3 regions of the Dactylosporangium sp. NPDC000555 genome follow, and region 1 is predicted to be linked to each of the others. Evidence: riboswitches for the same ligand, from Rfam matches in the RefSeq annotation. Region 1 holds a riboswitch; each other region holds the start of a gene.
The links. A riboswitch is a leader RNA that binds a small molecule or an ion and turns the genes downstream of it on or off. The one in region 1 is predicted to bind cobalamin.

Region 1 (10,343 bases):
CGCGACTGGAAGACCAGCTGGGACCAGATCGGGGTGGCCCTGGGCACGGTGACGCTCGAGGTCTTCTGCACCACGGCGTCGCCGGTGGCGGACACGACCGGCAGGGTCGCGGTGACGGAGCCGGAGTATGCGATGCCGGTGCAGGACGCCGCCCCGCCGGCCTTCGCGGTGTAGGAGTAGTCGAGCTTCAGCGGGACCAGCGCGAGCAGGTTGGACGTGGACAGCGACACGTTGAACGCGGCGTAGTCGAGGCGGCCCTTGTCCAGCGAGTCGCCCCTGGACAGCGACGAGTGGGTCGCGGTGTTGGCCGGGTACTTCACCGTGACCCCGGTGCCGCTCGCCGTGACCCTGACGTTGCAGACGTCGTCCGTGGCGGCCCACATGGTGCTGACCCAGCCCGTCTGGCCCGGCAGCATGGGCGCCAGGACCGGCACGACCAGCCCGAGGCCGGGCGTTGCCGCGGACGCCGGTGCCGCCGCGGGCAGGACGGCGGCCGCGCCGGCGGCGCAGGCGACGACGATGGAGGCGGTACGGCGCATCGGCGAGGTCCTTCCAGGGTGTCTTGTGTCGCCATGGCTGATCGGCGACGGGGCGGGCGTGTTGAGCTACCCGGTGAGCGCGATCCAGGTGTCGTACTGGTGCACCGCGATTCCCGCGAACGCCGGGTACCGCTGCGCCGCCGAGCCCACCGCCGCCAGGGTCCGGTGCAGGTGGGAGGCCGTCTCGCCGTGGAAGCTGCAGTACCCGCAGTCGCCGAGCGGCTGGGTCTCCGCGCCCAGCCGGAGCGGCTTCGCGACCCGCCCGGCCCGCCGCAGCAGGTCGTCGGCGACCCCGATGATCGAGTTGTCGCCCGTGGCCGTGTTGCGATAGCTCATCACCGTGACGGCGTCCACCCGGGCCAGCACCGCGTCGGCGAGGTTCCCGCCATCGGCGAGCGGCACCGTGGCCAGCCAGAACGGCACGTCCACCTCCAGTGGCAGGTCGACGGCGGCGGTGACCTCGTCGAGCAGCGCGAGATAGTGCCGTACCGGATCGGCTTGGTCCGAAGCCCAGGACGGCAGCAGGTAGGGCTCCACGTCGAGGTGCAGCCCGCGGAACAGGCCCGTGGCCGCGGCGCCCCGGGCCCAGGCCAGCGCGGCCGCGTGGTCGGTGGTCCAGGCCGGCTCGCCGCCGAGCGCGTCGAGCACGATCCCGGCCGCGTCGCACAGCTGTCGCAGCCGGCTCAGGCGGTCCAGGTCGGCCGGGCCGGCCGGGCCGGCCTTCGGGTCGTAGTACGCGAACAGGGTCCGCACGCCGTTGGCCACCGCCCAGTCCACGACCGGCCGCGGCTCCTGCTGCCGCCACAGCCACATCGCGCGGGTGCCCGGCGGCGCCACCGACGTCTCCGGCGCCAGCGGCGGCAGGCGCAGCGGGGCCGTGCCGCCCATGGCGACCAGCACGATCGCCACGAGCGGCACGCACAGCGCGGTCTGGGCCGAGTCGCGCCAGCGCCGCATACCCGCCCCATCGGCAGGCCGCCGCCCGTCGTGAGGGTCAATCGCATCACGTTGACGGCCCTGGGGCCGGTGGGACACGATGGCCGGAGCGGTATGCGGAGGAACCCGGTGCGAATCCGGGACGGTCCCGCCACTGTGACCGGGGAGTCGAGGTGTGGCGATCCGGGAGTCAGGAGACTCCGGCCGCCGTTGTTCAGCCGCCTCGCGGGCGCGGACCCGCCGAAGGGATGTGTGTGCCCGTGACGCCGCCGTATCCGTTCTCGGCCGTTGTCGGCCTGGCCGACCTGCGCCTGGCACTGCTGCTCACCGCCGTGTCGCCGGCGATCGGCGGGGTGCTCGTGCGTGGTGAGAAGGGCACCGCGAAGTCCACGGTGGTGCGCGCCCTCGCCGCGCTGCTGCCCGAGGTCGACGTCGTCGCCGGCTGCCGGTTCGCCTGCGACCCGGCCGCGCCCGACGCCGCCTGCCCCGACGGCCCGCATACGCCCGGCGCCGGCTTCGAGCGCCGCCGCTCCACCCTCGTCGAGCTGCCCGTCGGAGCCACCGAGGACCGGGTGGTCGGCACCCTCGACCTGCAGCGCGCGCTCGGCGACGGGGTCAAGGCCTACGAGCCCGGCCTGCTGGCCGCCGCGCATCGGGGCGTGCTGTACGTCGACGAGGTCAACCTCCTGCCCGACCACCTCGTCGACCTGCTCCTCGACGCCGCCGCGATGGGCCGCGCGCACGTGGAGCGGGACGGGGTCTCGGTCAAGCACGCCGCCCGGTTCCTGCTCGTCGGCACGATGAACCCGGAGGAGGGTGAGCCCCGCCCGCAGCTGGTCGACCGGTTCGGGCTCGTCGTCGGCGTCGCCGCGCCGCAGGAGGCCGCGCCGCGCGCCGAGGTGGTGCGCCGCCGCCTCGCCTACGAGGCCGACCCCGCCGCGTTCGCCGCGCGCTACGTCGAGGCGGACGCCACGCTCGCCGAGCACATCGCCGCCGCCCGGGCCCGCCTCGGCGCGGTCGCGCTGCCCGATCGGGAGCTGGAACGGATCGCGCGGATCTGCCTGGCGTACCGCGTGGACGGCCTGCGCGCCGACATCGTCGTCGCGCGGACCGCGGTGGCCCTGGCGGCGTGGCACGGGCAGACCGTGGTGACCAGGGACGACGTGCGCGACGCCGCGCGGCTGGCGCTGCCGCACCGCCGGCGCCGGGACCCGCTCGACCCGCCGGGCGCGGACCGCGACCGCCTCGAGGAGGTCCTGGAGCAGGAGGCCGGACCGGACGACGACGATCCGCCGGGTGGTTCGCCGGGCGACGACGGCGGCAGCCCGACGCCGCCGGACGGTGCCCCGGAAGGCTCGCCGGGCGACTCCGCGGGCGGTGCCTCGGAGGGCTCGCCGGGCGACTCCGCGGGCGGTGCCTCGGAGGGCTCGCCGGGCGACTCCGCGGGCGGTGCCGATGGTGTCCCCGACGGCGCCGATGCCGGCGCTCTGCCGACAAATCGCTCAAGTGCTGATTTGTCCGACTCGCGGGGCGAGTCTGATTTATCCGACTTATCGGGTATATCGCAAGAGGAGGAGTTCGGCGGCACGGGGGCGCCCGGTGCGCTGGCGTTCGCGGGCCTGCCGTACAAACCCAGGCTCCTCAGCATCGCCGGGCGCGCGAACCGGCAGGCGGGCGCGCACGCCGGACGCCGATCGCCCGCGCTCTCGCGCCACGGGCGGGTCGTGCGCTCCCGCGCCCCCCTCGGCGGCAAGCTCACCAGCCTCCACGTGCCCGACACCGTGCGCGCCGCCGCGCTGCGCGGCGCCACCCGGGCCGAGGCCCGCGACGTGCGCGAGGCGGTCAAGGTCGGCCGCGAGGCCAACCTCGTGCTGTTCGTCGTCGACGCGTCGGGCTCCATGGCGGCGCGCCAGCGGATGAGCGTGGTGAAGACCGCGGTCCTGTCGCTGCTGCGCGACGCCTACCAGCGGCGGGACAAGGTCGGGATGATCGCGTTCCGGGGGCACGATGCCGCGCTCGTCCTGGAGCCCACCGCCAGCCACGAGGTCGGCGTGCTGCGCCTCGCCGAGCTGCGCACCGGGGGCCGCACACCGCTGGCCGCCGGGCTGCGCCAGGCCGCCCGCACGCTGCACGGCGAGCGCCGCCGCGACGCCCGGCGCCGGCCGCTGCTCGTCGTCGTCACCGACGGCCGCTCCACCAGCGGGCCCGACCCGCTGAGCGTCGTACCGCTGCTGGCCGGGGTCCCCGCCGTCGTCGTCGACTGCGAGTCCGGCCCGATCCGCCTCGGCCTCGCGCGCCGCCTCGCCGCCGCGCTCGAGGCGTCCTGCATTCCGCTGACGAGCCTGGGAGCCTGAGTTGCCGCAGGGAAAAGTCGAGAACGTACCCGACGACGGACTCACCACCCGCCAGCGCCGCCGCCAGCACGTGCTCGCCGTGCACACCGGCCAGGGCAAGGGCAAGTCCACGGCCGCGTTCGGCATGGCGCTGCGCGCGTGGAGCGCCGGCTGGCCGATCGCCGTGTTCCAGTTCGTGAAGAGTCCGAAGTGGAGGGTCGGCGAGGAGGGCGCGCTGCGTGCGCTCGGTGAGACCGGCCGGGGCGGCGCCGTCGTATGGCACAAGATGGGCGAGGGCTGGTCGTGGATCCAGCGCCCCGGCACCGAGCGCGACCACGCCGCCGAGGCCGCCGAGGGCTGGGCCCAGATCAAGCGCGACCTGGCCGCCGAGGCCTACCGGTTCTACGTCCTCGACGAGTTCACGTATCCGATCAAGTGGGGCTGGGTCGACATCGCCGACGTCGTCGAGACGCTGCGCGAGCGCCCCGGCAACCAGCACGTCGTCGTCACCGGCCGCGACGCCCATCCCGACCTGATCGACCTCGCCGACCTCGTCACCGACATGACGAAGGTCAAGCACCCGATGGACGCCGGGCGAAAAGGCCAGCAGGGTATCGAGTGGTAGCCCGGATCGTCATCGCGGCGCCCGCCTCCGGCCACGGCAAGACCACGGTCGCGACGGGGCTGCTCGCCGCGTTCGCGGCGCGCGGGGTCGCCGTCGCGCCGTTCAAGGTCGGCCCCGACTACATCGATCCCGGCTACCACGCCCTCGCCGCCGGCCGCCCCGGCCGCAACCTCGACCCGGTGCTCGTCGGCGAGGAGCTCATCGCCCCGCTGTTCGCCCACGGCGCCGCGGGCGCCGGCCTCGCCATCATCGAGGGCGTCATGGGCCTGTACGACGGGCGCACCGGCGCCGGCGAGCACGGCTCCACCGCGCACGTGGCCCGGCTGCTCGACGCGCCCGTCGTCCTCGTCGTCGACGCGACCGCGCAGGCCCGCTCCGTCGCGGCGCTCGTGCACGGATTTCGATCCTTCGGGCCGGGCGTCCGCATCGCGGGCGTCATCCTCAACCGCGTCGGCTCCGACCGCCACGAGCAGATCCTGCGCGACGCCTGCGCCGAGGTCGGCACCCCCGTCCTCGGCGTGCTGCGCCGCCATGACGCCGTCGCCGCGCCGTCGCGGCACCTCGGGCTCGTGCCCGTCGTCGAGCGCTCCGCCGAGGCCACGGCGTCCGTCGCCGCCCTCGCCGAGCTCATCGCCGCGAGCGTCGACCTCGACGCCGTGCATGCCGTGGCCCGCTCCGCGCCCGGGCTGACCGCTACGCCGTGGACGCCGTCCGTCGCCCCGCCCGCGCCCGTCGCGCCCGTCGTCGCCGTGGCCGGGGGCCCCGCGTTCTCCTTCGGCTACGCCGAGACCGTGGAGCTGCTCACCGCGGCCGGCGCCCAGGTGTCCACAGTGGATCCACTGCGCGACGAGAGCCTCCCGCCCGGCACGCGCGCGCTCGTGGTGGGCGGTGGCTTTCCCGAGGTGTACGCCGAGCAGCTCTCCGCCAACACCCCCCTCCGCGACGCGGTGGCCGCCCTGGCCGGATCGGGCGGCGCGATCGCCGCCGAGTGCGCCGGGCTGCTCTGGCTGTGCCGCACCCTGGACGGCCGCCCGATGTGCGGCATCCTGGACGCCGACGCCGCCATGACGCCCCGGCTCACCCTCGGCTACCGCGACGCGGTGGCCGTCGCCGACAGCGTGCTCGCCCCGGCCGGCACCCGCGTCACCGGCCACGAGTTCCACCGCACACAGGTCACCCCGGCCGTCGGCGCGAGCCCCGCGTGGGCCTGGCGCGAGGCCCGTGACGGCTTCGTCGCCGGCGGCGTGCACGCGTCCTACCTGCACCTGCACTGGGCCGGTTCGCCGCAGCTCGCCTACCGTCTGGTGGCGTCGTGCGCCTGGTGATCGGCATCGGCGCCCGCCCCGGCACGACCCCGGCCGAGATCCTGTCGCTGGCCACGGAGTCACTGTCCACATTGGACGATGTCGTCGCCGTGTCCACAGTGGATTCGCGCGCCGATCTGGCCGCCTCGTTGGCCGCTTCGCGGGGCTGGGAGGTGGTAACCTTTCCGCCAGAGGAGCTCGCTGCCGTGCCGGTCCCATCGCCCTCGGCACGGGTGGCGTCGGCCCTTGGCACTCCCAGCGTCGCGGAAGCGTCAGCCCTTCTGGCGGCGGCCCGAAGGGACTCGGGTGGAGCGCCCGCCGGCGCGGCGGTCCTCATCGTCGGGAAGCGGTCATCGCCATCTGCGACCATCGCCATCGCAGCGGCCGCTCCCGAAGTCACCGTCGTGGGAATCGGCGCTGACGCCTACGCCGGCCTGACCGAAGCGGGCCGGAACGCCATCGAGACCGCGGACGTCGTGTTCGGCGGCGCGCGCCAACTGGCCCTACTCCCGCCCCGCGCCGCGCTCACGACCGACGGCCTGCTACCCAACGACGGCGTGCCGCCGGACCTTGGCGTGCTGCCGGACCTTGGCGTGCTGCCGGATGAGGGCGCGCTGTCGGATGACGGCCTGCTGCCGGGCCTTGGTGCGCTGTCTGTCGGCGGTGTGCTGCCGGATCGTGGCGCGCCGCCTGTCAGCGGGGCGCTGCCGGGCGACGGCGTGCCGCCGGACCTTGGCGTGCTGCCTGTCTGTGGTGCGCTGCCGGATGAGGGCGCGTTGTCGGGCGAGAGTGCGCTGGCGGATGACGGACTGCTGCCGGATCGTGGCGTGCTGTCGGATGAGCGCGCGCTGTCGGATAAGGGTGCGCTGGCGGGCCGTGGCGCCTTCTCGCAGGTGCGCGGCGTCGATCGGCAGGAACGCATTGCCTGGCCATCGCCGCTGGTGCCGGCGTTGCCTCGGTTGCTCGCGGAGCAGCACGGGCGGCGGGTGTGTGTGCTCGCCAGTGGCGACCCGATGCACTACGGGATCGGGACCACGCTCGTGCGCATCCTCGGGGCCGCGCACGTGCACGTCGTACCGCACCCCTCGTCGGTGTCGCTCGCGTGCGCGCGGCTCGGCTGGGCGGTGGAGGACGTCGAGGTCGTCAGCGCCGTCGGGCGGTCCGTGGACGTGCTGCGACGGTATCTGCACGACCGGCGGCGGGTGCTCGTGCTCGGCGCCGACGGTGGTACGCCGCGCGAGGTCTGGCGGATCCTCGAGGAGACCGGGTTCGAGGGCAGCGACGTCACGATCCTCGAGTCGCTCGGTGCCGGCGACGAGCGGATCCATCGCGACCCGGACGCGGCGCGGGCGCTGCACATCGTCGCGGTCGAATGCCGGGGCGGGGGCGGGGTTCCGGTCGTGCCGGGGCTGGCCGACGCGCGGTACGACAGCGACGGGCAGCTCACCAAGCGCGAGATCCGGGCCGTCACGCTCGCCGCGCTCGGGCCGCGGCCGGGCGAGCTGCTCTGGGACGTCGGGGCCGGGTCGGGCAGCATCGCCATCGAGTGGCTGCGGGCGCACCGGGCCTGCCGGGCCGTCGCCGTCGAGCGGGACGAGGCCAGGGCCGAGCGGGTCGCGGCCAACGCGCGGCGGCTCGGGGTGCCCGGCCTGTCGCTCGTCGTCGGGGCGGCGCCCGAGGCGCTCGACGGCCTCGAGGTGCCCGACGCCGTGTTCATCGGCGGCGGGTTCACGGTGCCCGGCGTGTTCGAGCGGTGCTGGGGCGTGCTGCGGCCCGGCGGGCGGCTCGTCGTCAACGCGGTCACCGTCGAGTCGGAGCGGCTCATCGCCGAGCTGCACACGGCGCACGGTGGGGAGCTGACCCGTATCGCCGTCAACCGGGCCGCGCCCGTCGGCGGGTTCCTCAGTTGGAGACCGATGATGCCAGTCACACAGTGGGTGGTGGAGAAATGACCGTGTACTTCATCGGCGCCGGGCCGGGCGCCGCCGACCTCATCACCGTGCGCGGGCGCGACCGCATCGCGTCGGCGCCGGTGTGCCTCTACGCGGGCAGCCTCGTGCCGGTCGAGCTGCTGCAGTACTGCCCGCCGGGTGCCCGGCTGGTCGACACCGCCGACCTGGACCTCGATCAGATCCTCGCCGAGCTGCTTGACGCGCACGCGAAGGGACTCGACGTGGCGCGGCTGCACTCCGGGGACCCGTCGGTGTTCAGCGCCATGGCCGAGCAGCTACGGCGGCTCGACGCGGCGGGGGTGCCGTACGAGATCGTGCCCGGCGTGCCGGCCTTCGCGGCCGCGGCGGCCTCGCTCAAGCGGGAGCTGACCGTGCCCGGCGTCGCACAGACGGTCATCCTGACCCGAACCGCGGCGCGGGCCACGCCGATGCCGCCGGGGGAGGAGCTGGCCACGCTGGCCGCGAGCCGGGCGACGCTGGTGCTGCATCTGGCGGTACAGCGGATCGCGGAGCTCGCCGTGGAGCTGACGTGGTGGTACGGCGCCGACTGCCCGGCCGCCGTCGTCGCCTACGCCAGCCGCGCCGACGAGCTGATCCTGCGCGGCACCCTGGCCGACATCGCCGAGCAGGTGCGCGAGGCCGGGATCAAGCGCACCGCGGTCATCGTCATCGGCGCGGTGCTGAGCGCCGAGGAGTTCCCCGACAGCCACCTGTACTCGACGACCCGTCCCCGCCCGGGCAGGCCATAGCGCTCGTATCGAAGTCACGGAACGTGGTCGTTCGGGTGGCATTCGGTCACTCGGGCCGGGTGGGCGAGCTTCGCTCTGCCAGACTGCGAGCATGCGGTGGGCGGTGATCCTGACGGTCGTCGCCCTGTCCGTCGTGCTGCCCGGCGCGCCGGCCGCCGCCCGGGCCGGGGGCGCCCAGGAGGTCTGCCGGATCACCGACCCGGCCGTCGTCGAGGTGTCCGGGCTCGCCGCGCTGCCCGGCGGCGGCTACCTGGTGCAGAACGACTCCAACCCCGAGCCGCGCCGGATGCGCCTGTTCTACCTCGGCCCGGACTGCTCCGTGACGCGCAGCGTGGGATACCCGACGACCGCCCGCGACCCCGAGGACCTCGCCGTCGACCGCCAGGGCGTGGTCTGGATCGCCGACATCGGCGACAACAGCCCGCTGTTCGGCGGCTCCGGCAAACGCCGCGACACGATCGCGCTGTGGACCCTGCGGCCCGGGTCGAAGACCATGAGGATCCATCGGCTGCGGTATCCCGACGGCGTGCCCCGCGACGCCGAGGCGCTGCTCATCGACGGCGCCGGCCGGCCCGTGATCGTCACCAAGGACCCGGCCGGCGAGGTGTACCGGCTGGACACCCCGCTGCCGACGGACAACGCCGAGGGCGCGCCGCTCACGCTGATCGGCCACTTCAAGCCCTCGCACAGTGGCACCGAAAACCCGTTCGGCTTCCTCGGCAGCGCCTTCATCACCGGCGCGGCGGTGTCGCCCGACGGCACGAGGGCGGTCGTGCGCACCTATGCCGACGCCTATGAGTTCGACGTCACCGACGGCGACGTGGCGCGGGCGATCACGACCGGCACGCCGAGGGTCACGCCGCTGCCCGGCGAGCCGCAGGGCGAGGCCATCGCATACACGCCGGACGGCGAGAGCTTCCTGACCGTGTCGGACCAGCAGGGGCCGGTGAGCATCCTGCGGTACCGGCCGGAACGCGAGCCCTCACCGAGCGCTCCGCGGCCGGCGCGCGACAGCGGCGCATCGGCACCGGCGTCGACGGTCTCGGGCCCGGTGCGCGACCGGCGGGCCCGCGTCGCGCTGCTGACCGGGGCATTCGTGGTGGTGGCGCTCGGCCTGGTGTCCGCCGTCGCCCGCAGGCTGCGCCGCCGGTGACCCCCCTCGGTGTCGACGCGCATTCGTTCGCGTGACACGATCGCTACCGAGGGATCAACGGGGAGGGCCGGACTGCGGTGGTGCGCATCGAGGTCGAGCGCGCGACGACGCGTGACATGCGCCGGCGTAATCGTTCGACGCTGCTGTCGGAGTTGTTTTTCAGGGGGCCGCTGAGCAGGCACGACCTGAGCCGCATCACCGGACTGAGCGCCGCGACGGCGAGCAGCGTCACCGCCGAGCTGCTGCACGAGGGGCTGATCATCGAGGCCGGCCTGATCGAGTCCGACGGCGGCCGCCCGCGGGTGCTGCTGCGGGTCAACCCGGACTTCGGCCGGCTCGTCGGCGCCGACGTGGGGGAGACGGGCGTCAAGGTCGAGCTGTTCGATCTGGCGATGAACCGGCTGGCGACGATCGACGAGCCGCTGCCGTCCTCGCGCCCCGACCCGTCGGCGGTCGCCGGGCAGCTCGAGGCCGGCATCCGCGAGGTGCTCACCGGGGCCGACGCCGGTGCGCTGGTCGGCATCGGCATCGGCGTGCCCGGCACGGTGGAACAGGCCGACCCCGCCCGGGTGTATGCGCCGACCCTCGGCTGGCGCGGCGTCTCCTTCCACGACCTGCTGCGCGAGCGCGGCATCACCGCACCGCTGTTCGTCGAGAACGGCGCGAAGACCCAGGGCCAGGCCGAGATGTGGTTCGGCGCCGGGCGCGGCGTCGGCAACGCCGTCATCGTGCTGGTCGGCTCCGGCGTGGGC
Region 2 (10,343 bases), on a different contig from region 1:
CCGGCCTGGAAGTCGCCGGCGCCGGGGAAGGTGAGGCGCGTCTTGGTGGACGGGGCCAGGTCGGCCGACCCGCCCAGCAGCCACGGCACCGCCCGCGCGAGCGCGTTGAGCACCTGACCCGAGGAGTCGCGGGTCGCCAGCCCCTTCGCATCGGGCGGGAAGGTGGGCAGCGCATCCTGCCACCCGTCCGGCAGTTCCCGTCGCTGCATCCGCTCGATCTCGTCAGCCAGCCGCGGATACCTGCTGCGGTACGCCGTGAAGCGCGACCGCCACGCGTCGTGTGCCGCTCTGCTGCGCGCACCGATACCTCGGGCGAACCAGTCGTACACACCGTCCGGGACGTAGAAGCCGGCGTCCTCGGGCATGCCGAGGAAGCGCTTGGTCTCCCGGACGGCCTGCGGGCCGAGCGGCTCGCCGTGTGCCTGCGCGGTGTCCTCGACCGGGGAGCCGTACCCGATGTGGCTGTGCACCACGATCAGCGTCGGCCGTTCGTGCTCGGCCTGGAAGTTGTGCAGCGCCCGTTCCACCGCGTCGAGGTCGTTGGCGTCCGCGACGGTCGTCACGTTCCAGCCGTACGCCAGGAACCGCTCCGCCACGTCCTCGGTGAACGTGATGTCGGTGTGGCCCTCGATCGTCACCCGGTTCGAGTCGTAGATCCAGCACAGGTTCGCCAGCCGCTGATGACCGGCGAGCGAGGCCGCCTCCGACGCGACGCCCTCCATCAGGTCGCCGTCCCCGGTGATCGAATACACGTCGAAGTCGAACAGGGTAAGACCATCCCGGTTGTACCTGGCCGCCAGCCACTGACCGGCGATGGCCATCCCCACCGAGGTCGCGTCCCCCTGGCCGAGCGGCCCGGTGGTGGTCTCGACCCCGCTCGTCCACCGGTACTCGGGGTGGCCGGGACAGCGCGAGTCGAGCTGCCGGAACGTCTTCAGGTCCTCGAGGGTCACCGAGGGACGGCCGAGGATCTCGTAGTCCGGGTCGACCGCGCGCACCCCGCTCAGGTGCAGCAGCGACCACAGCAGCGCCGACGCGTGCCCCTCGGACAGCACGAACCGGTCCCGGTTGGGCCAGATCGGATCGGCCGGGTCGAACCGCAGGAACCGCTGCCACAGGGAGTACGCGACCGGCGCGATCCCCATCGGGGTGCCCGGATGTCCGGACTCCGCTCGCTGGATCGCGTCCATGCACAGGCCGCGGATGGTGTTGATGGACAACGTGTCCAGATCGATAGCCGTGGTGGTCACCATGACCTCCAGGGTCGTGGATCTTGCGCCGGCATCGGCGCTTCGGCGTCTCACCCGTACGAGACAAACCAATATCCACAGGGTCCCGGCAGACTCACCCGGACCGAGCGATTGTCCTCGGTCGTCTTCACCGAACTGCTACAAAGCCATCACCACATCTGGCCGCGACTGTGGTTCCCTGCACCCATGACACTGCCGAGCAGCACGCTGCGCGCCGCGGACGAGATCGCCTACCTCGACCACGCCGCCGCCAGCGACGTCGGACGCCAGTACAAGCACGATCTCCTCGCGGCGCTGGACGTGCGGCCGGGCAACGTTGTCCTCGACGTCGGCTGTGGACCAGGCACCGACCTCCCGGCGCTGGCCGGCGCCGTCGGCGACACGGGCACCGTCATCGGCGTCGACCACGACCCCGCGATGCTCGGGCAGGCCCGGCAACGAACCGCGGCACATCCCCGCGTGGAGGTCCGAGCGGGCGACGCCCATGCGCTGCCCCTCGACGACGCCGGCGTCGACCGCGCCCGCGCCGACCGCGTGCTGCAACATCTGGCCAACCCGGCGCAGGCGCTGGCCGAGCTGCGGCGGGTCGTCCGCCCCGGCGGCCTGGTCGCGCTGGCGGAACCGGACTGGGACACCCTCGTCATCGACGACCCCGATGTCGCAACCAGCCGGGCCTACACCCGCTACATCACCACCAGCGTCGTGCGGAACGCGGCCATCGGCCGGCAGCTTGCCCGGCTCCTCGGCGGCGCCGGGTTCGAGATCGAGTCCGTCGACGCCGCCGTCGTCCTGTTCCGCGACTACCGGACCGCGGACACCATCCTGCGGATGCCGTCGGTCGCCCAGCGCGCCTGGCAGGCCGGCGCTCTCGACGAAGAAGCCGGACGGGCCTGGCTCGCCCGGCTGACCGACGGCCCGTTCCTGGCCGCGTTCACGTTCTTCACCGCGATCGGCCGCGTTCCCGCCACAGACGGCTGAGCGGCGTTGGCCGACGGCCGGGGCAGGCGTGGGAGTCCCACGCCTGCCCGGCGGAGCACTTACCCCAGGTCGACGCTGGGGTAGAGCGGGAACGGCGCGAGCAGCTCCGTTGCCTGCTTGCTCACTCGGTCGGCGAGGGCCGGGTCGAGCCGGTACTTGGCCTTGGAGCCCTCGTCCGGTGCGGTGCCCGCCAGGACGGTGTGGATGAGCTCGGCGATCTGGTCCATCTCGGCGGTGCCGAGGCCCCGGCTGGTCAGGGCCGGTGTGCCGATGCGGATGCCGGAGGTGTACCAGGCGCCGTTGGGGTCGTTCGGCACCGCGTTGCGGTTCGTGACCACGCCGCTGTCCAGCAGCGCCTGCTCGGCCTGGCGGCCGGTGAGCCCGAACGGGTGCACGTCGATGAGGACGAGGTGGTTGTCGGTACCGCCGGAGACCAGCTTCACGCCGCGGGAGAGCAGGCCCTCGGCGAGCGCCTGGGCGTTGTTCACGATCTGCTGCGCGTAGGTGGCGAACTCCGGCCGGCGGGCCTCGGCGAACGCGATCGCCTTCGCGGCCATGACGTGCGACAGCGGGCCGCCGAGCACCATCGGACAGCCGCGGTCGACCTGGTCGGCGAGCTCCGGCTGGGCCAGGACAGCGCCGCCGCGCGGGCCGCGGAGGCTCTTGTGCGTCGTCGTGGTGACGATGTGGGCGTGCGGGACCGGGTCGAAGTCGCCGGTGAAGACCTTGCCGGCGACGAGCCCGGCGAAGTGGGCCATGTCGACCATGAGGGTGGCGCCGACCTCGTCGGCGATCTCGCGCAGCGTGGCGAAGTTGACCCTCCGCGGATACGCCGAGTAGCCGCCGACGATCACCAGGGGCTTGAACTCGCGCGCCGTCTCGCGCAGGGCGGCGTAGTCGATCTGCCCGGTGGCCGGGTCGACGCCGTAGCTGCGCTGGTCGAACATCTTGCCGGAGATGTTCGGCCGGAAGCCGTGGGTGAGGTGGCCGCCGGCGTCCAGGGACATGCCGAGCATCCGCTGGTTGCCGAACGCGGCCCGAAGCTCGGCCCACTCTGCGTCGGTGAGTTCGTTCACCTGCCGCCTGCCGAACTTCGCCAGATACGGTACCTCGACCCGGTCGGCCAGGATCGCCCAGTACGCGACGAGGTTCGCGTCGATGCCCGAGTGCGGCTGCACGTAGGCGTACGGGGCGCCGAAGAGGGCCTTGGCGTGCTCGACGGCGACGGCCTCGACGGTGTCGACGTTCTGACAGCCGGCGTAGAAGCGGCGGCCGATCGTGCCCTCGGCGTACTTGTCCGACAGCCAGTTGCCCATGGCGAGCAGTACCGCGGGCGAGGCGTAGTTCTCGCTCGCGATCAGCTTGAGCGACTCGCGCTGGTCGGTCAGCTCCTTCGCGATCGCGTCGGCGATCCGCGGCTCAACGGCGCGGACGGCCTCCAGCGCGGCGCGGAAAGCAGTCGATTCGGCGTTCACAATCACTCCAGACGTGGAAAATGGGGCCCGCCCGGCCCGAGGGTTGGCAGCCGCCGCGGACCTCGGCGGCCGCGACGAGGTGCCGACCTCAGGGTAGTCCCGGGTCTTCGGGCCACGGTCGGGGTGGACCCACAGGCGCCGGGCCGCTCAGAAGTCGTCGTCGAAGCTGACCGTGCCGGTGACGCCGACCTGGTAGGCCGAGACCCGGCGCTCGAAGAAGTTCGACAGCTCCTGCACGTCCTGCAGCTCCATGAACGCGAACGGGTTGCGGCTGCCGTACAGCGGGGCGATGCCCAGCAGCGCCAGGCGCCGGTCGGCGACGTGCTGCAGGTACTCCCGCATGTCGGCCAGGGACAGCCCGGAAATGCCCTGTTCGAGCAGGTCGGCGGCGAACTGCACCTCGCAGTCGACCGCCTCGGCCAGCATCTGCCGCACCTGACGTTCCATCTCGGCGTCGAACAGATCCGGCTCCTCGGCGCGGACCGTGTCGACGACGTCGAACGCGAACGCCATGTGCATCGACTCGTCGCGGAACACCCAGTTGGTGCCGGAGGCGAGGCCGTGCAGCAGCCCGCGGGAGCGCAGGTAGTACACGTAGGCGAAGGCGCCGTAGAAGAACAGGCCCTCGATGCACGCGGCGAAACAGATCAGGTTGAGCAGGAACGCGCGCCGGTCGTCGCGGGTCTTGAGCTCCCGCAGGCCGAAGATCGAGTTGATCCACTTGAAGCAGAACTCGGCCTTGCGGGCGATCGACGGGATGTTCTCCACCGCCGCGAACGCCGCGAACCGCTCGGCTTCATCGGGGACGTAGGTGTCGAGGAGGTTCAGGTAGAACTGGACGTGCACGGCCTCTTCGAACAACTGCCGCGACAGGTACAGCCGGCCCTCGGGCGAGTTCACATGCTGGTACAGGTTCAGCACGAGGTTGTTCGCCACGATCGTGTCACCGGTCGCGAAGAACGCGACGAGGCGCGAGACCAGGTGCCGCTCGGCCGGGGACAGCTTCGGCAGGTCGGCGAGGTCGGTGTGCAGGTCGACCTCCTCCACGGTCCAGGTGTTCTTGATCGCGTCCTTGAACCGGTCGAAGAACTGCGGATACCGCATCGGCCGCAGCGTCAGGTCCATGCCGGGGTCGAGGAGGCTCACTGGCACGCCTCGCAGGACTCGGGGTTCTCCAGGGAACAGGCGACGGCCTCGGCGGGCGGGGCGATCAGCGAGACCGCAGGTGCGACGGATACGGTGGCCTGCTGAATCCGGGTGGCCGGGCGCGAGCGCAGGTAATAGGTGGTCTTCAGCCCCGACTTCCAGGCGTGCAGGTACATCGAGGACAGCTTGCCGATCGTCGGGGCACTCATGAACAGGTTGAGCGACTGCGACTGGTCGATGTAGGGCGCCCGGGTGGCGGCGAGGTCGATCAGCGCCCGCTGCGGCAGCTCCCAGGCCGTGCGGAACAGCTCACGGATCTCCGCCGGCAGTTCGGCGATGCTCTGCACCGAGCCCTCCGCGCGCTTGATCCGCTCGCGGATCGCCGAGGTCCACAGCCCCCGGGCCTTGAGCTCGCGCACCAGGTACGTGTTGATCTGCAGGAACTCCCCCGACATGGTCTCGCGCTTGAACAGGTTGGACACCTGCGGCTCGATGCACTCGTAGCAGCCGGCGATCGACGCGATCGTCGCGGTCGGGGCGATCGCGACGAGCAGCGAGTTGCGCAGCCCGTGCTCGGCGATGCTGGTCCGCAGCGCCGCCCACCGCTCGGCATGGGCGGGTTCGGCGTCCCAGAGGTCGGGGTGCAGCACGCCGCCCGCGGCGCGGGTCTCGGCGAACGCCGGGTGCGGCCCGAAGTGTTCGGCGAGGCCGGCGGAGGTCTCCAGCGCGGTGAGCAGGATCTCCTCCTGCACGCGCGTGGACAGCTCCCGGGCCTCGGGCGAGTCGAACGGCAGCCGCAGCGTGAAGAACGCGTCCTGCAGGCCCATCAGGCCGAGGCCGACCGGCCGCCAGCGCGGGTTGGACGTGGCCGCCTGCGCCGACGGGTAGTAGTTGATGTCGATGACCCGGTCGAGGAAGACCACGGCAGTGCGGACGGTCTCGCGCAGCCGCTCCCAGTCGACGCCGTCGGCGGTGACGTGGGCGCCGAGGTTGATCGAGCCGAGGTTGCACACCGCGGTCTCGTCGTCGCTGTTGACCTCGACGATCTCGGTGCACAGGTTCGACAGGTGGATGGTGTTGCCCGGCGCCCCGGTCTGGTTCGACAGGGCGTTGGAGCGGTCCTTGAAGGTCATCCAGCCGTTGCCGGTCTGCGCGAGGGTGCGCATCATCTTGCCGTACAGCTCGCGGGCCTTGACGGTCCGGACGGCCCGCTTCTCCGCAGCCCGGTACGCCTCGTCGAACTCGGCGCCGAACAGGTCCGGCAGCTCGGGCGCGTCGGACGGGTCGACGAGCGACCAGTCGGCGTCGGCCTCGACGCGGCGCATGAACTCGTCCGGGATCCAGTTGGCCAGGTTCAGGTTGTGGGTGCGGCGGGACTCCTCGCCCGTGTTGTCCCGCAGCTCGAGGAACTCCTCGATGTCCGGGTGCCACGGCTCCAGGTAGACGCACGCCGCGCCCTTGCGCCGACCGCCCTGGTTCACCGCGGCGACGCCGGCGTCGAGGGTCTTGAGGAAGGGCACGATGCCGTTGGATTTCCCGTTGGTACCGCGGATCAGCGCGCCCCGCCCCCGCACGCGCGACCACGAGATGCCGATGCCGCCGGAGAACTTCGACAGCTTCGCCACCTGGTGATACCGCTCGTAGATCGAGTCCAGCTCGTCCCGCGGCGAGTCCACCAGGAAGCACGACGACATCTGGGTGTGCCGGGTGCCCGAGTTGAACAGCGTCGGCGAGCTCGGCAGATACGCCAGGCTGGACATCAGCCGGTAGAACCCGATCGCCTCCGCCGGCGTCTGCGACAGCCCGCACGCCACGCGCAGCAGCCAGTACTGCGGCGTCTCGACGACCAGCCGGGTCTCGGGGTGGCGCAGCAGGTATCGGTCGGCGACCGTGCGCAGGCCGAAGTACTCGAAACGCAGGTCCCCGTCGAGGTCGACGGCGTCGTCGAACTTGCGGGTATTGCGGGCCACGAACGCGGCCGTCTCGTCGCCGATCAGCCCCTGCTGGTGGCCATAGCGGATCGACTGGCTGAAGCTGGCGATGCCCTGACCGCGGACCTCCTTGTCGACGAACGAGGCCAGGAGCCGGGCGGCGAGGCGGGAATACTGCGGCTCCTCGCCGATGAGCTCGGCGGCGGTCTGGATCGACAGCTTGTCCAGCTCGGCGGTGGTGGCGCCGTCGTAGAGGCCGCTGATCGTCTTCGTGGCCACCCGCAGCGGGTCGATCTCGTCCAGGTCGCCGACCCACCGCTCGACGGCCTTGACGATCTTGTTGACGTCGACCGGCTCCAGGTCGCCGTCGCGTTTGCGGACCTGCATAGCATGCCGCCGCTGCTCCGGCGCTCCCTGCCCGGGCGCGGCCTTGTCCCGCGTGACCGTCATGTGTGTCCCCTCGTCCACCCGTGTGCCGACTCCGGAGGGGGCGCGCAGGGGACGACGGCACCGGACGACGGCATGCGCCGTCATCTGGCGTCGGCATCGACCGTCCCGCGCGGTCTCCGACCACTGCGGGCCCGATTGGCCCGCGGTGCGCTGGCAGGTCTTCGGACTCGCGGGCATGACCGGGCTCGGTCGCCTACCGACCGTCGCTTCCCAGACCCTGCGGCCCAGTGCTTGATGACGGCTTTCGTTCCCACTTACCGCTGCGGGGCAGTCCCGGACTCACACCGGATTCCCTCTTGCGACACCCGTCCTGGCGGGACGAGCGAACCAGCTGCGGGCAACACCATATATGGGATTCGCTGAGAATCGGAAACACCAGATCGTGTGTCGGCGTGTCGCCTACATCGCATCACCGTGCGTGATGCCCGGGTGGAGGTGACCCCGGCGGCGCACTGGGCCGCCGGGGTCGTGCGGGCGGACGACGGTGCGCCCGGCCGGGTCAGGCGGCCCGTGCCGCGGTCACGGCGGCGTAGCGGGCCTGGACGTCGGCCCAGTTGACGAGGCCCCAGAGCCGGTCGACGTAGTCCGGGCGGACGTTCTTGTACTGCAGGTAGTAGGCGTGCTCCCAGGCGTCGAACACCAGCAGCGGGGTGGAGCCCTGCCCGACGTTGCCATGGTGGTCGTACACCTGCTCCACCAGGAGCCGCCGGCCGAGCGGCTCCCAGGCGAGCACGCCCCAGCCGGAGCCCTGCACGCTCTTGGTCGCGCTGGACAGCTGGCCCGCGAACGCCTCGAACGAGCCGAAGTGCTCGGTGATCGCGTCGGCGAGCTCGCCGTCGGGGCGGTCGCCGCCATCGGGCGAGAGGTTGTTCCAGAAGACCGAGTGCAGCACGTGCCCGGACAGGTTGAACGCCAGCGTCTTCTCGAGCCCGACCAGGGCGCCGAAGTCGCCCTTCTCGCGCAGCTCGGCAAGCTGGTCCAGGGCGTCGTTGCTGCCCTTGACGTAGGCGGCATGGTGCTTGCTGTGGTGCAGCTCCAGGATCTGCCCGGACATCGCCGGCTCCAGGGCGCCGTAATCGTAGGCCAGGTCGGGCAGCGTGTAGACAGCCATCCGCGGTCCTCTCCATTTTATGCCAGTAAATTGCTTCTGCAATTATCTTGCAATAAGCCGGAGAGGGGCACGGAACGGAAGGTGATGCGAAGCACAGGCGAACGGCGGCCAGGTAGCCCTGGCCGCCGTCAGTTGCCGCGCTCCGAGGTCATGGCGGCCCGCAGGCCCGCCGCGAGGATCTGCAGGTCCGACCCGACGATCAGGTACCCGGCCCCCGCCAGTCCCTGCGCGGAGGCCGCGTCCACGCTCGCGGACCAACCGCCGAATGCCGCCCCCGCCGCCCGCGCGGCCGACGCCACCAGCTCCACCTGCGCCGACAGCTCGCCGCTGGACGGCAGACCCAGGCTCACCGACAGGTCGGTGGTGCCGACGAACGCCACGTCCAGGCCGTGGAGCACGTCCGGCCATGGCTCGGCGATCGCGGTCTCGATCTGACCGACCAGCATCGGCGGAGCCTCGGCCTCCGAGCGCAAGAAAGCCCGCAGCGAGGCGGCGCCGAAACCGGCCACCCGGTTGGCGAGGCTGACCGATCGCTCGCCGGACGGGGCGAAGCGCGTCGCGGCCACCAGGCGACGCGCCTGCTCGGCGGTACGCAGCATCGACAGCTGGATGCCGACCGCCCCGTTCTCCAGAAGCCGCGCGATCAGCGCCGGCTCGACGGCCGGGACGCGGACCAGCGCCGGTATGCCACAGACATCCGCGTGCCGAACCAGGCCGATGGCGTCCGCCTCGGTGAGCGTCGAGTGTTCGAGGTCGACGACCACGAAGTCGAATCCCGCGTCCGCCGCCATTTCGACGACGTCGGCGTTGGCCAGCTTCACGAAGGTGCCGACCAGGCGGTGACCGGCCGCCAGTTCGGCCCTCAAGGCGCGCCGGTGTCCGTGGACCGAGCTCATGCCGAGACGCCGCCCCGCCACGGAACGGTCTGCACCCGGGCGCCGTTACGGATGACGATGGTCGGCTCGAAGCGCGGCGCGACGATGGAGTTGCCGGCCGCATCGGGCAGCTCGACCTCACTCGTCTCGGTCAGCACCGTGACGTCCGCCCGGCCACCGACCTCGAGCCGGCCGTAACCCTCGGCGTCCAGGCCGAGCAGGGCCGCGGGCGTGACCGTCGCGCGCCGGATGCACTCCTCGAACGGCGCGCCGAGCGCCACCAGCTTGGAGATGCTGGTGAGCAGGTCGAAGACCGGGCCGCGCCAGTTTCGGGCGCTGGTGTCCGAGCTGAGGACGTCGGGCAGGAAGCCGGCGCTGATCGCGCGCCTGGCCACCTCGAAGCTGAGGTTGCTCTTGCCGTGCGCCGAGTCGAACAGCACGCCGCGCTCGCGCGCCGCGATGACCTGGGGCAGCACGGCGTCGCCGTCGAGGATGCCGTGCGGCTTGCCGGTGTAGCAGTGCGCGACGACGTCGCCGGGGCGCAGGAAGTCCAGAACCACCGGCAGCGGCGCCTCGGTTTCGCCGATGTGCACCATCAGCGGCAGCCCGGCCTGCTCGGCGAGCACGATCGACTTCTTGAGCAACGCCTCCCAGTTGTGCCCGACGACATCCTCGGAGAGGCGAATCTTGAAGCCGCGCACTACATCCGGGTTCTCCGCCGCGGTCGCCAGAGCATCCTCGACCACGAGCGTGTCCGGGTTCATCAGCTCGCCGAAGCGGAAGTCGATGAGGCCGAGCACCGACACGTTGAGGAAGTTCACGATGCGCAGGTCGTTGCTCTCGACGACCAGCTTGCGGAATGCGGCGAACGTCGACGCCCCCGCCGTGCCCGCGTCGGCCACCGCGACGACGCCGCGACGCAGGTGGGCTTCCTCGGCGGGCGCTCCCACCTTGGACACGTGCTGGAAGATGTGGCTGTGCCCCTCGACCAGGCCGGGCACCACGGTCGAACCAGTGCAGTCCAGAACCTGTACGCCCCGCGCCGCCAGGTCCGGGCCGATCGCGCCGATCCGGGTGCCGCTGATCGCGACGTCGCTGCGCGTGTTGGTACCGGAGGCGGGATCCAG
Region 3 (10,343 bases), on a different contig from region 1:
GCAGGTCGAGGCCGGACAGGCGGCGGGCCAGGTCGGCGGGCTCGTTGAACGTGGTGTTGGTGGTCGAGACCAGGCCGATGCGATCGGTGAGCGCGGCCAGGGCCGACAGCTGGGTGATCGCGTCCGGCCGGCCCGCCACGTCGAGGTCGTGGATGCGACCGTCGACCTCGCGCAGCCGGAGCCCCTCGCCGAGGAAGAACGCGTCGAAGAGGCCACGCTCGGCGGTCTGGGCGACCCGGCGGTACGACTCCGGGGAGATCTGCGACCCGCTCGCCGGGTCCGACCAGATGGTCCAGTAGTTCACGCCCTGGAAGAACACCCCGAAGTGCAGCTGGGCGTCCGGGCGGGGCACGTCGGCGGGATCGGTGCGGGTCATGCGGGTTCTCCCGGGAGCGCGTAACGGTTCTGCGGGCGCGGCAGTCCGAGCGTCTGGCGCAACGAGACGCCCGGCACCGGGCGGCCGGCAAGACGGCTGTTGATCAGGGCGGGCACGACGAACTGCGACAGCACGGCCAGGTCCTCGTCGAGCACCAGCGGATGCAGCCGCACGCCGTCGACTCCACCGCCCGCGTCGAGGTCGGCGAGCAGCGCCACGAGACCCTGCGGGCTTCCGGTGTACCGCAGGCGCCCTCCGCCCGCCCACGGCGCGTGCTCGTCGAGCTCGGCGACCCGGTCGGCGCCGTCGGCCGCGGCGGTGTCGAGCGCGACCTCGATCTCGGCGAAGGTCCGCGGCGTCGTGGTAGCGGCGGCGGCTCGGTGTACGGCATCCAGGTCCGCGCCACCGACGAGCGCGATGTCGACCTCGGCGTCGGGGACGAGCCCGTGCGGGGCCAGCACGACGAGCTGCCCCTGCGGCGAGCGGGGCACGATGGCGGGGCCCTTCACCGTGTACCCGGCGGCGGTGTAGTCGATGTAGTGCAGCCGATCCCGGTCGAGGTAGCGGCCGGTGGCGACGTCGCGGATGACGGCGTCGTCCTCCCACGAGTCCCACAGGGCACGCACGACGCGTACCGAATCCAGGGCCTCCTGTCCGGGATCGGCGGCCGGCCGCCCCCAGGCCGCGGCCACCTCGGGCCGCGGGCTCGCCGCGACGACCCAGCCGGCCCGGCCCGCGGCGATGTGATCGACCGACGCCAGCTGCGAGGAGACGTGGAACGGCTCGGTGTATGTCGTGGACACCACCGGGGCCACCGACAGCACGCTGGTCGAGGCGGCGATGAAGGCCGCCCGCTCCACGGCGCCGATCCGGCCGACCGCTCCCCCGCCGCCGGGCGGCAGCAGGTCGTCGTCGAGCGTGACGAGCGTGAACCCGGCGCGCTCGGCGATCTCGGCGACGTGGCGCACCCGGCGCGGGCCGAGCGGTTCCGACGGCGGGTGGGCGGCGCGCCGCCAGGCGGCGGGATGGGCGCCCTCCCCGTCGATCTCAACGGCGAGTACAAGAGACATGAGCGGAACGCCTTTCTGCGGCCGTCGTCACGAATCGGCGACCGGCGGGAAGAACAAGCCGTTGCTGGCGCTGAGGCCGCCGTCGCTGACCAGGACCTCTCCGGTGATGTACGACGCCGCCGGCGAGGCCAGGAACCAGATGACCTCCGCCTGCTCCCGCGGCTCGGCCCAGCGCCCCAGCGGGATGCGCCGGGTCAGGTCGGCGGCGAGCACGGGGTCCCGGCGGGCCGCGGCGGTCCGGGGGGTCAGTGTGAGGCCCGGCGCGATCGCGTTGATGCGGATGCCCTGGTGGGCGTAGTCGAGCGCCGCCGACCGCGCGAGGTTGACGGCGGCGGCCTTGGTGGTGTTGTACGCCCACGTGTACGGATCGCCGCGCAGCGCGGCGATCGATGCGGTCACGACCACGGCGCCGCCGCCGGCCGCACGCAGTGCGGGTGCCACCGCCCGGATGCCGAGTGCGGCACCACGCACGTTGACGGTGTGGATCGCGTCGAGCGCCGCGATCGCACCCTCGTCCTCCAGCGGCGGCGCCCCGCCCGCGCCGGCGTTGAGCACCGCGACGTCGAGCCGCCCGAACCGGCTCAGCGCCAGGGCCACCATCTCCTGGTTGGCCCGCTCCTCCGCCACGTCGCCGAGCAGCGTGACGACGCCCTCCACCTCGGACAGTCCGGCCAGCCGCACCGGATCATTGTCGACAGCCACGACACCGAACCCCCGGGCCGCGAACAGCTCCGCGGCCGCGCGGCCGATGCCGCTGGCGGCCGCCGTAATCACCACCGCCTTGCGCGGTACCGACACCCAGACCTCCCCCGATCGGATCTCCCCACTAATCCTATGTGCTTAGTAGAGTTGAGTCCAGACGCTGGCCGGTCAGGCGCGAGGCGGCAGCGTCTCGTCGATCATGCGGCGGACGCGCGCGGCCCGTTGCGGCGCGGGCACGACGGGACAGGTGGCGCAGAAGCCGCCATCACCCGTCTTGAACATCAGGCAGCAGCTGGTGCGGTGGTGTGTCTGCCAGCGGTACCCGCCGACCGGCAGACTGCTCACAGCGCACAACCCTCCGGTACCGGGGTGGTGCTCCAGCAGCGACGCGGTCTCGGCGACGAACCTGGCCGGGTCCGGCTGGGTCCAGGAGATGGCACGCATCGCGGTGGCGATCCCGCTGGCCACGTTGCCCCAGAGCGTGCGGCGGCCGACCCTCGTGGCGCGGTGCCAGGCCTCGACCGCGTGGGCGAGATTGTCGTCGACCATCCGCCGCATCAGCCAGGCGAGGGTGTCGTCCCCGCCGGACCGGTCCCGGGTGGGCGCGGTGGTGAACGCGGCGTCACCGAGACGGCCGCCGCTCAGGTGAACCCAGGTGTTGGCGGCGGACGCGTCGATGCCCCGCCCGTCCAGCCAGTACCGGGCCAGGACGGGCCCGGTGACCTGGTTCACGTACTGGCAGAACAGCAGCGACGCCGCGGCAACGGTGTGCTCGGTGCGCCGGGCCCGGCGATGCTCGGCGACGAACTCCGCCAGGCGGGGCCCGAACAACGCGCTCGCGCGATGCCAGCCCTCTCCCTCCGGAAGGCCGCGCGGTGCGGTGAAGCGGGCGCCGAGGGGTGGACGACTCATGCCGGACCGTACCTGAGGACCGGCGTGTCGGCGACCAGGGCTCTGCTGTGCGGGTGGGTCGGTGCGGCGAGCAGGTCGGCTGTCGCCGCCTCCTCCACGATCCGGCCGCGCTCGAGGACGATGACCCGGGCGCAGAGCGCGGCAACGGCGACGAGGTCGTGGGAGATGAACAGGTAGCTGAGCCCGTCGGCCCGGTGCAGCTCGGCGAGCAGGTCGCGGATCTGGGCCTGCACCGGCAGATCCAGTGCCGAGAGTGGCTCGTCGAGGACGAGGAGCTTCGGCCGGGGCGTCAGCGCCCGGGCGATGCAGGCACGCTGGCACTGGCCGGTGCTCAGCTCGTGCGGGTACCGGTGGCGCAGCGCGGGATCGAGTCCGACGAGCTCGAACATCTCCGGGACGGACCGGCTGCCGGGGAAGTTCCGCGCGGGCTCGCCGACGCTGCGCCCAACGGTCCACCTGGGATCGAGCGCGGCCCGGGGATCCTGCTGGACGAGTTGGACGTCGCGGCGCCACCGGCGCTCCCGGCCGGTGCGCCACAGTGAACGGCGGATCGGCAGGTCGTTCCAGTACACGCCGCCGGATGTGGGCCGTTCCTGCCCCAGGACGCAACGGCCGATGGTGGTCTTGCCGGCACCCGACGCGCCGACGAGGCCCACGGTCTCGCCCGAGGCGATGCCGAACGTGACATCGCTGAGCGCCGAACCGCGACCGTACACTTTGGACAGTCCGTCAACGCGCAGCATCGATCAGCCTCCTCGTGTACGGGTGAGCGGGCGCGGCGAACACGTCTTCGGTCGGTCCCTGCTCCGCGATCCGGCCGTTGTGCAGGATCGCGACCCGATCCGCGACCTGCGAGACCAGCCGCAGGTCGTGGGAGATGAACAGCATGGCGATGCCGAGCGTACGCCGCAGCGCGGCGAGCTCGTCGAGGATCCGCGCCTGGGTGCTGACGTCGAGCGCGGTGGTGGGTTCGTCGCAGATGAGCAGCCGCGGCCGGTTGATGATCGCGATCGCGATGCAGACCCGCTGCCGCATGCCCCCGGACAGCTGGTGCGGGTACGCCCGCATGAGGTCGCGGTCCAGGCGAACGAGATCCAGCGTGTCCAGGGCGCGTCGCCTGGCCTCGTCCCTGGACACGTCGGCATGGGCGCGGACGGTCTCGGTGAGCTGCCTGCCGATCGTGAGGACGGGGTTGAGCGCGGTGAGCGGGTCTTGCGTGACGAGGCTGACGTGCCGGCCGCGGACCAGCCGCCAGTCGCTGTCGCGCCAGCCGTGCGTGGGCGCGCCGAGCAGTTCCAGCGATCCGGTGACCGACATCGGCGGGCGGAGCAGGCCGAGCAGCGCCGCGGCCAGGGTCGACTTGCCGGACCCGCTCTCACCGACGAGGCCGAGGCACTCCCCCGCCCGCAGCTCGAGCGTCACACCGTCGAGGATCCGGACGTCGCCGGCGTTCACGCTCAGCCGGTCGAGGCGGGCGAGGACGGCCGCGTCCGGCGCGACCGGGACCGCGGGGGCAGCGCTGCCGCGGCGGGCCCCGCGCAGCGGCAGGCGTGGATTCCGCGGTTCGAGCGCGTCGCGGACCGCGTCGCCGAGGTAGGTGACCGCGACGACCACGAGCACGATCGCCGCGCCCGGTGCGAGGAACATCCACGGTGCGTCCTGCACGAACCCGCGCGCCTCGTTGAGCATGGCGCCCCACTCCGGCTCCGGCGGACGCACCCCGAGGCCGAGGAACGACAGGCCGGCGACGGCGATGATGACCTCGCCGACGTCGACCATGGCCAGGATGAGCACCGGCCCGGCGAGCCCGCCGAGCACGTGCGTGCCGACGATCCTCCACTGTGCACTGCCGGCGATCCTGGCGGCGGCGACGTACGGCTCGTCGCGCAACTGCAGCGCGTAGCCGCGCACCACGCGCGCGTAGCCGGGCCACGACACGACGGTCACCGCGAGCAGCAGGCCGGCGAGGCCGGCGTCGAGCAGCGCGGCGACCGCGATCGCCAGGACCAGCCGGGGGAAGGCGAGCAGAACGTCGACCACCCGGGTGACCACCAGGTCGAACCAGCCGCCGAGGTAGCCGGCCGCCGCGCCGACGAGCGTGCCGGCCACCACCGTGACCGCCACGGTGACGGCGGCGGTGGCCAGGGAGGCCCGCCCGCCGTACAGCACGCGGGCGAGCAGGTCGCGCCCGTAGTTGTCGGTGCCGAACGGGTGCGCGGCCGACGGCGGCAGCGTCGCGTCGAGGTAGCTCACGGCCGTCGGGTCGGCGCCGGTCAGCCACGGTGCGGCCGCGACCGCCGCCACCACGACCGCGAGGACGACCAGCAGCACACCGGCGAGCCGGTCCCGGCGCGGGATCGCCACAAGACGGTGAAGCGTCCTCATCCGGCCCCCTCCACCCGCACCCGGGGGTCGATCAGCCGGTAGCCGAGGTCGACGGCGAGGTTGATCAGGACGTACGCCAGGGCCATGGCGATGGCGAACGCCTGGATGACCGGGTAGTCGCGCCCGGTGATGGAGTCGACGACGTACCGGCCGATGCCCGGCCACGAGAACACGGTCTCCACCACGACGGCGCCGCCGAGCAGGCCCGAGACGATGAGTCCGGCGCTGGTGCACACCGGCAGCAACGCATTGCGCAACGCGTGCCGCAGCACGATGACCCGCCATGGCAGCCCTTTGGCCTCGGCGGTCGCCACGTACGGCTGGGACAGCGCATCGAGCAGGCTCGCCCGCAGCAACCGGGACACCCCGGCGGCCAGGCCGAGGCCCAGTGTGACGGCCGGCAGCACCAGGTGCGCCGGTGTGCCCCGCCCGTACGTGGGGAACCAGCCGAGGCCGACGGAGAACCCGTACATGAGCAGCAGCCCGAGCAGGAATCCCGGCACCGACACCCCCAGCAGGGTCACCATGCGGGCGACCCGGTCGGCGAGCCGGCCGTGCCACACCGCCCCCGCGATCCCGGCCGGCACCGCGACCAGGACCATGACGACGAGCGCGGCACCGGCCAGTTCGAGCGTCGCCGGCAGCCGCATCCACAGCTCGTCGAGGACCGGGGCGCCGCTGCGCAGCGACGTACCGAGGTTCCCGGTGAGGACGCTGGTCAGCCAGTGGACGTACTGCACCGGGTACGGCTCGTCCAGGCCGAGGTCACGGCGCAGCGTGGCGAGATCCTCCTGCAGGCGGCTGATGTCGGCGCCCGGCTCCACCATGGACAGCAGGATCGCGTGGCTCGGGTCACCGGGGATGAGCCGGATCATCGTGAACAGCACGATCGAGATGCCCAGCAGTACCGGCACCGTCGCGGCCAGCCGCACGGCGGCGTAACGGAGCATCGGGCCGGTTACCGCGCCAGCCACATGCCAGGCAGGATCCGCCGCGACAGGTTCGGCTCCACACCGCGCACCCGGGGTGCGTAGGCCGCGCCCCACTGCGTCGAGGCGTACAGGTAGACCAGCGCGACGTCGTCGAGCAGGATCCGCTGCACCTGCTTGGCCAGCTCGGCCTGCTTCGCCTGGTCGAACTCGGTGCCGAGCTGGTCGATGAGCGCGTCGGCCTGCGGGTTGCTGTAGCCGCCGTAGTTGGACACGACGCCGGTGCGGTAGAACGAGCGCAGCTGTCCGGCGATGTCGCCGGTGGCCGAGCCGCACGAGCAGTACGTGGCGATCTCGAAGTTGCCGTCGAGCATCATCTGGTTGGAGGCGGTGGTCTCGACCGGGGCGAGCTCGGTGGAGATGCCGACCTTCTTCCACTGGCTCTGCAGGGCGATCGCCAGGGGCTGGAACACGGTGTACGTCAGGATTTTGAAGTGGAGCCGGGTGCCGTCCTTCGCTCGTACCCCGTCCGGGCCGGGCAACCAGCCGGCGGCGTCGAGGATCGCCGCCGCCTTGGCGACGTCGGTGCTCGTGCCGGAATCCACGGCATAGGGCAGCCCGGCGGGAAAGTGTCCGGTCGCCGCCTTGGCGTAGCCGTGGTTGAGTCCGTCCACCAGTTCCTTGCGGTCGGCCGCCAGATCGAGGGCCTGCCGGACCGCCTTGTCCCGCAACGCGGGAACCTTCGCCGTGTTCAGCCAGATGTTGCGGGTGGTCGGCGCCGGCGAGTACACGGTGAATTTCGTGCCGGACTTCTCGTACTGCAGGCGCTGATCGATCTCGACGTTGAACTCGGCGTCGGCGTCGCCGGAGCGCAGCGCGAGCATCCGGGCCTGCGGGTCGGAGCCGAGCCGGGCCTCGATCCGCTTGAGCTTGATCCCGCCTTCGGGCTTGTCCCAGTAGTCCGGGTCCGCCTCGGCGATCAGCGTCTCCCCCGGCACGAACTGGACGGGCTTCATGAACCCGGTCAGGTCGGGGTTGCGGTTGAACTCGTCGCCGCGCCGGTCCGCCTCGGCGGCGTTGTGTATGCCGTACGTGGTGAGCCGGAACGCCAGCCCGGGGTCGGGAGTCTTCGTCGTGACCCGCAGCGTGGTGGCGTCGGCCGCGGTGAACTCCATCGCGCCGAGGATCGACTTGGCGCGCGGGTTCTTCGCCTTGTGCCGCTCCAGGGACGCCTTGACCGCGGCGGCGTCGACCGGCGCCCCGCTCCAGAACCTCACCCCGCCGCGGAGTGCGAACTCCCACACGGTCGGCTCGACGGTCCGCCATGACGCGGCCAGACCTGGCCGCAGGGTGGCGTCGTCGTTCTGGACGACCAGCGACTCGGCCAGGCCGTTCTCGAGGATCCGCTGCGCGTCGATGTGGACCGGATCGAGCGACCTCGGCATGTTGACCGTCAGGAACCGCAACGTCTGTTCGGCGGCGGGCTCGTCGGACGCCACGACCGGATCTGCGCCGCCGCAACCGGCGAGCGCGAGGGACAGCACGGCGGCCAGCGCCGCCGCCCGGGAAAAGGACAGCATTCGAGACATCAGCCTTCCAGCACCTCGTGGACAGGGCGTACACGTGCGTGCCGTGGCCGGTCTCCTGGCTGACGGGAGGTGCGTCCCCGGCCGGCCTTCCCAGGCAGAACTGCCCAGTGACCCCACGAAGGTGGATGCCGGAGACTCCCGATCACAGTGGCGAGGGCCGCGCCGGCGTTCCACCGGACTTCCCGAGCACCACGGCTCCGGCAGAGTACGCAGAGGTCAACCGCACCGACAAGATCAGAATGAGACATCCCACAACCGGCGCACCCGGCAAGGGCCGAATTCGTGTTGCCGGCGGTCGCGTCGCCCCGTACGGTCTTGACTCGTGTTCTCGCCCCGTGACGTTTAGCTGTCAGGCTTCGACACGCGGGTGGAGTCTGTCCATTTCCGGCGGCTTTTGGTGATCATCGGTTTCCGGTGACCGTCGCCTTCGCTGCGATGCCGTGCGTCGCGGTGCCTGCGTGTCTGTCCAGCCCATGACGGCACGCCGAACAGGCGCATTCATCAATCGGAGCTCACCATGGACAACCTCACGTCGGCGCCGCCTCGATCCGTGTGGCGTCAGCACGACTTCCGGCTCCTGCTCGGGGGACGGTTGGTCTCACAGCTGGGCGACTCGCTGCAGTTCCTCGCCCTACCTCTGCTCGTCATCGCGCTGACCGGGTCCTCGACGCAGGCCGGTGTCCTGCTCGGTCTGCAGACCGTGGTCTACCTTGTCTTCGGGCTGGTGGCGGGAGCTCTGGTCGACCGGTGGGATCGCAAGGCCACGATGATCTGGTGCGAGATCGGGCGTGGACTGCTCACCGCCACCATTCCGGTCGCCGCGGCGCTCGGCGTGCTGGGCATGCCGCAGCTGTATGCCGTCGCGGTGCTGAACGGTGCGCTCAGCACCATGTTCGGGGCGGCGAACAGTTCGGCGTTGCCGAACATCGTCAGTAACCGCGACCTGCCCAGCGCGCTGGGAGCGGCCGGGGCGATGTCCAACGCGCTTCGCATCGTCGGCGGCTCCGTGGCCGGCATCGCCTTCGCCGTGAGCCGGATGCTCCCGTTCACGTTCAACGCCGTCTCGTTCCTGGCCTCGGCCGCGTCCCTGCGCGGCATCCGCGCCGGCTTCCAGCAGGCACAGGCCACGACGCCGGCGTCGCCGCGCGTACTCCTGATCGACATCGGTGGCGGGCTGGCCTGGCTGTGGCGCAAACCGGTGATCCGGACGCTGGCCCTGATCGACGCGGCGGACAGCCTGCGGTACGGCGCCGGCTACTTGCTGATCATCATGCTGGCCAGGCGTCTGGACGCGAGCCCCACCCAGGTCGGCATGGTGTTCACCGCCGCGGGCGCCGGCGCCCTGCTCGGCAGCCTGCTGGCACCCGCGCTCACCCGCCGGTTTCCGCTCGGGGCACTGTCCATCACGATGTTGTGGGTCGAAGCGCTGGCCTTTCCGTTCTACGCGGTGGCGCCGACGTGGTGGCTGCTGGCGGTCGTGGCGTTCGTGGAATCGGTGGTCGCGCCCGTCTACACCGTCGCCCTCGACTCCTATCGGCTCGCCGTCACCCCCGACGCGCTACGCGGCCGAGTCACGAGCGCGATCGAAACGCTCACCACCGGAGGCGCGGCGATCGGCACCATGGCCAGCGGCGCCTTGATCGGGCTGCTCGGAGCGCCGGCGCTGACCATCGTCCTGGCCGGATGGCTCACGCTGCTCGCCCTCGTGGCGACCCTGAGCAAAACTGTCCGCACGGCTTCGGCGACGGACTGAAGGCGATGATGCCGCACGGCCGGCACGCGAGGTGGCCTGCCCTGCCGGATTCGTGAGCGTGGAAAGCGTGGAACCGGCCGGCGTCGCCGATCACCGCGGTGACCGTGGGGCCGCCGGCCGGGAACCCGTCCGCGCGTCACGGGCGGCGCGTGCGTCAGCCCGAGTAGTTCGGCGCGGCGACCGTCATGGTCACGTCGTGCGGGTGGCTCTCACGCCGGCCGGAGTCGGAGATCCGCACGAACTCGGCGTTCTTGAGGTCGGCGATCGTCGGGCTTCCGCAGTATCCCATCGCGGCGCGCAGGCCGCCGACGAGCTGGTGCACGATCGACGACACCGGACCGCGGTAGGGCACCCGCGCCTCGATGCCCTCCGGCACCAGTTTCTCGGCCTCCCGCACGTGGCCCTGGAAGTAGCGATCCTTGGAGTACGACCGGCCGCGCATCGCGGCGACGGAGCCCATGGCACGGTACTCCTTGAAGCGCTCGCCCTTGTGCACGACGACCTCGCCGGGCGTCTCGTCGGTGCCGGCCAGCATGCTGCCGATCATCACCGCGTCGGCGCCGGCGGCGATCGCCTTCGAGATGTCGCCGGAGAGCTTGATGCCGCCGTCCGCGATGACGAAGACGC

Region 2: it holds a riboswitch for cobalamin, as region 1 does, so the genes downstream of both, ABT297_RS12145 (ribonucleoside-diphosphate reductase subunit alpha) here and ABT297_RS15320 (VWA domain-containing protein) in region 1, are expected to answer to the same signal.
Region 3: it holds a riboswitch for cobalamin, as region 1 does, so the genes downstream of both, ABT297_RS36075 (ABC transporter substrate-binding protein) here and ABT297_RS15320 (VWA domain-containing protein) in region 1, are expected to answer to the same signal.

The regions. Positions count from the first base shown of each region.
Region 1 covers NZ_JBEPDB010000020.1:31,895-42,237, reverse strand. Annotated here, with positions in the region: gene ABT297_RS15330 (hypothetical protein) at 1-539, opposite strand, end outside; gene ABT297_RS15325 (hypothetical protein) at 606-1,496, opposite strand; cobalamin riboswitch at 1,564-1,694, shown strand; gene ABT297_RS15320 (VWA domain-containing protein) at 1,736-3,829, shown strand; gene cobO (cob(I)yrinic acid a,c-diamide adenosyltransferase) at 3,831-4,433, shown strand; gene ABT297_RS15310 (cobyrinic acid a,c-diamide synthase CobB) at 4,427-5,758, shown strand; gene cbiE (precorrin-6y C5,15-methyltransferase (decarboxylating) subunit CbiE) at 5,746-7,689, shown strand; gene cobM (precorrin-4 C(11)-methyltransferase) at 7,686-8,438, shown strand; gene ABT297_RS15295 (NHL repeat-containing protein) at 8,530-9,591, shown strand; gene ABT297_RS15290 (ROK family protein) at 9,669-10,343, shown strand, end outside.
Region 2 covers NZ_JBEPDB010000014.1:74,162-84,504, reverse strand. Annotated here, with positions in the region: gene tkt (transketolase) at 1-1,253, opposite strand, end outside; gene ABT297_RS12160 (methyltransferase domain-containing protein) at 1,437-2,228, shown strand; gene ABT297_RS12155 (glycine hydroxymethyltransferase) at 2,288-3,709, opposite strand; gene ABT297_RS12150 (ribonucleotide-diphosphate reductase subunit beta) at 3,851-4,828, opposite strand; gene ABT297_RS12145 (ribonucleoside-diphosphate reductase subunit alpha) at 4,846-7,230, opposite strand; cobalamin riboswitch at 7,366-7,577, opposite strand; gene ABT297_RS12140 (superoxide dismutase) at 7,730-8,341, opposite strand; gene ABT297_RS12135 (HpcH/HpaI aldolase family protein) at 8,470-9,207, opposite strand; gene ABT297_RS12130 (amidohydrolase family protein) at 9,234-10,343, opposite strand, start outside.
Region 3 covers NZ_JBEPDB010000091.1:14,918-25,260, reverse strand. Annotated here, with positions in the region: gene ABT297_RS36110 (LLM class flavin-dependent oxidoreductase) at 1-376, opposite strand, end outside; gene ABT297_RS36105 (LLM class flavin-dependent oxidoreductase) at 373-1,446, opposite strand; gene ABT297_RS36100 (SDR family NAD(P)-dependent oxidoreductase) at 1,474-2,244, opposite strand; gene ABT297_RS36095 (IucA/IucC family C-terminal-domain containing protein) at 2,317-3,060, opposite strand; gene ABT297_RS36090 (ABC transporter ATP-binding protein) at 3,057-3,803, opposite strand; gene ABT297_RS36085 (dipeptide/oligopeptide/nickel ABC transporter permease/ATP-binding protein) at 3,790-5,445, opposite strand; gene nikB (nickel ABC transporter permease) at 5,442-6,395, opposite strand; gene ABT297_RS36075 (ABC transporter substrate-binding protein) at 6,404-7,963, opposite strand; cobalamin riboswitch at 7,992-8,172, opposite strand; gene ABT297_RS36070 (MFS transporter) at 8,481-9,716, shown strand; gene guaB (IMP dehydrogenase) at 9,871-10,343, opposite strand, start outside.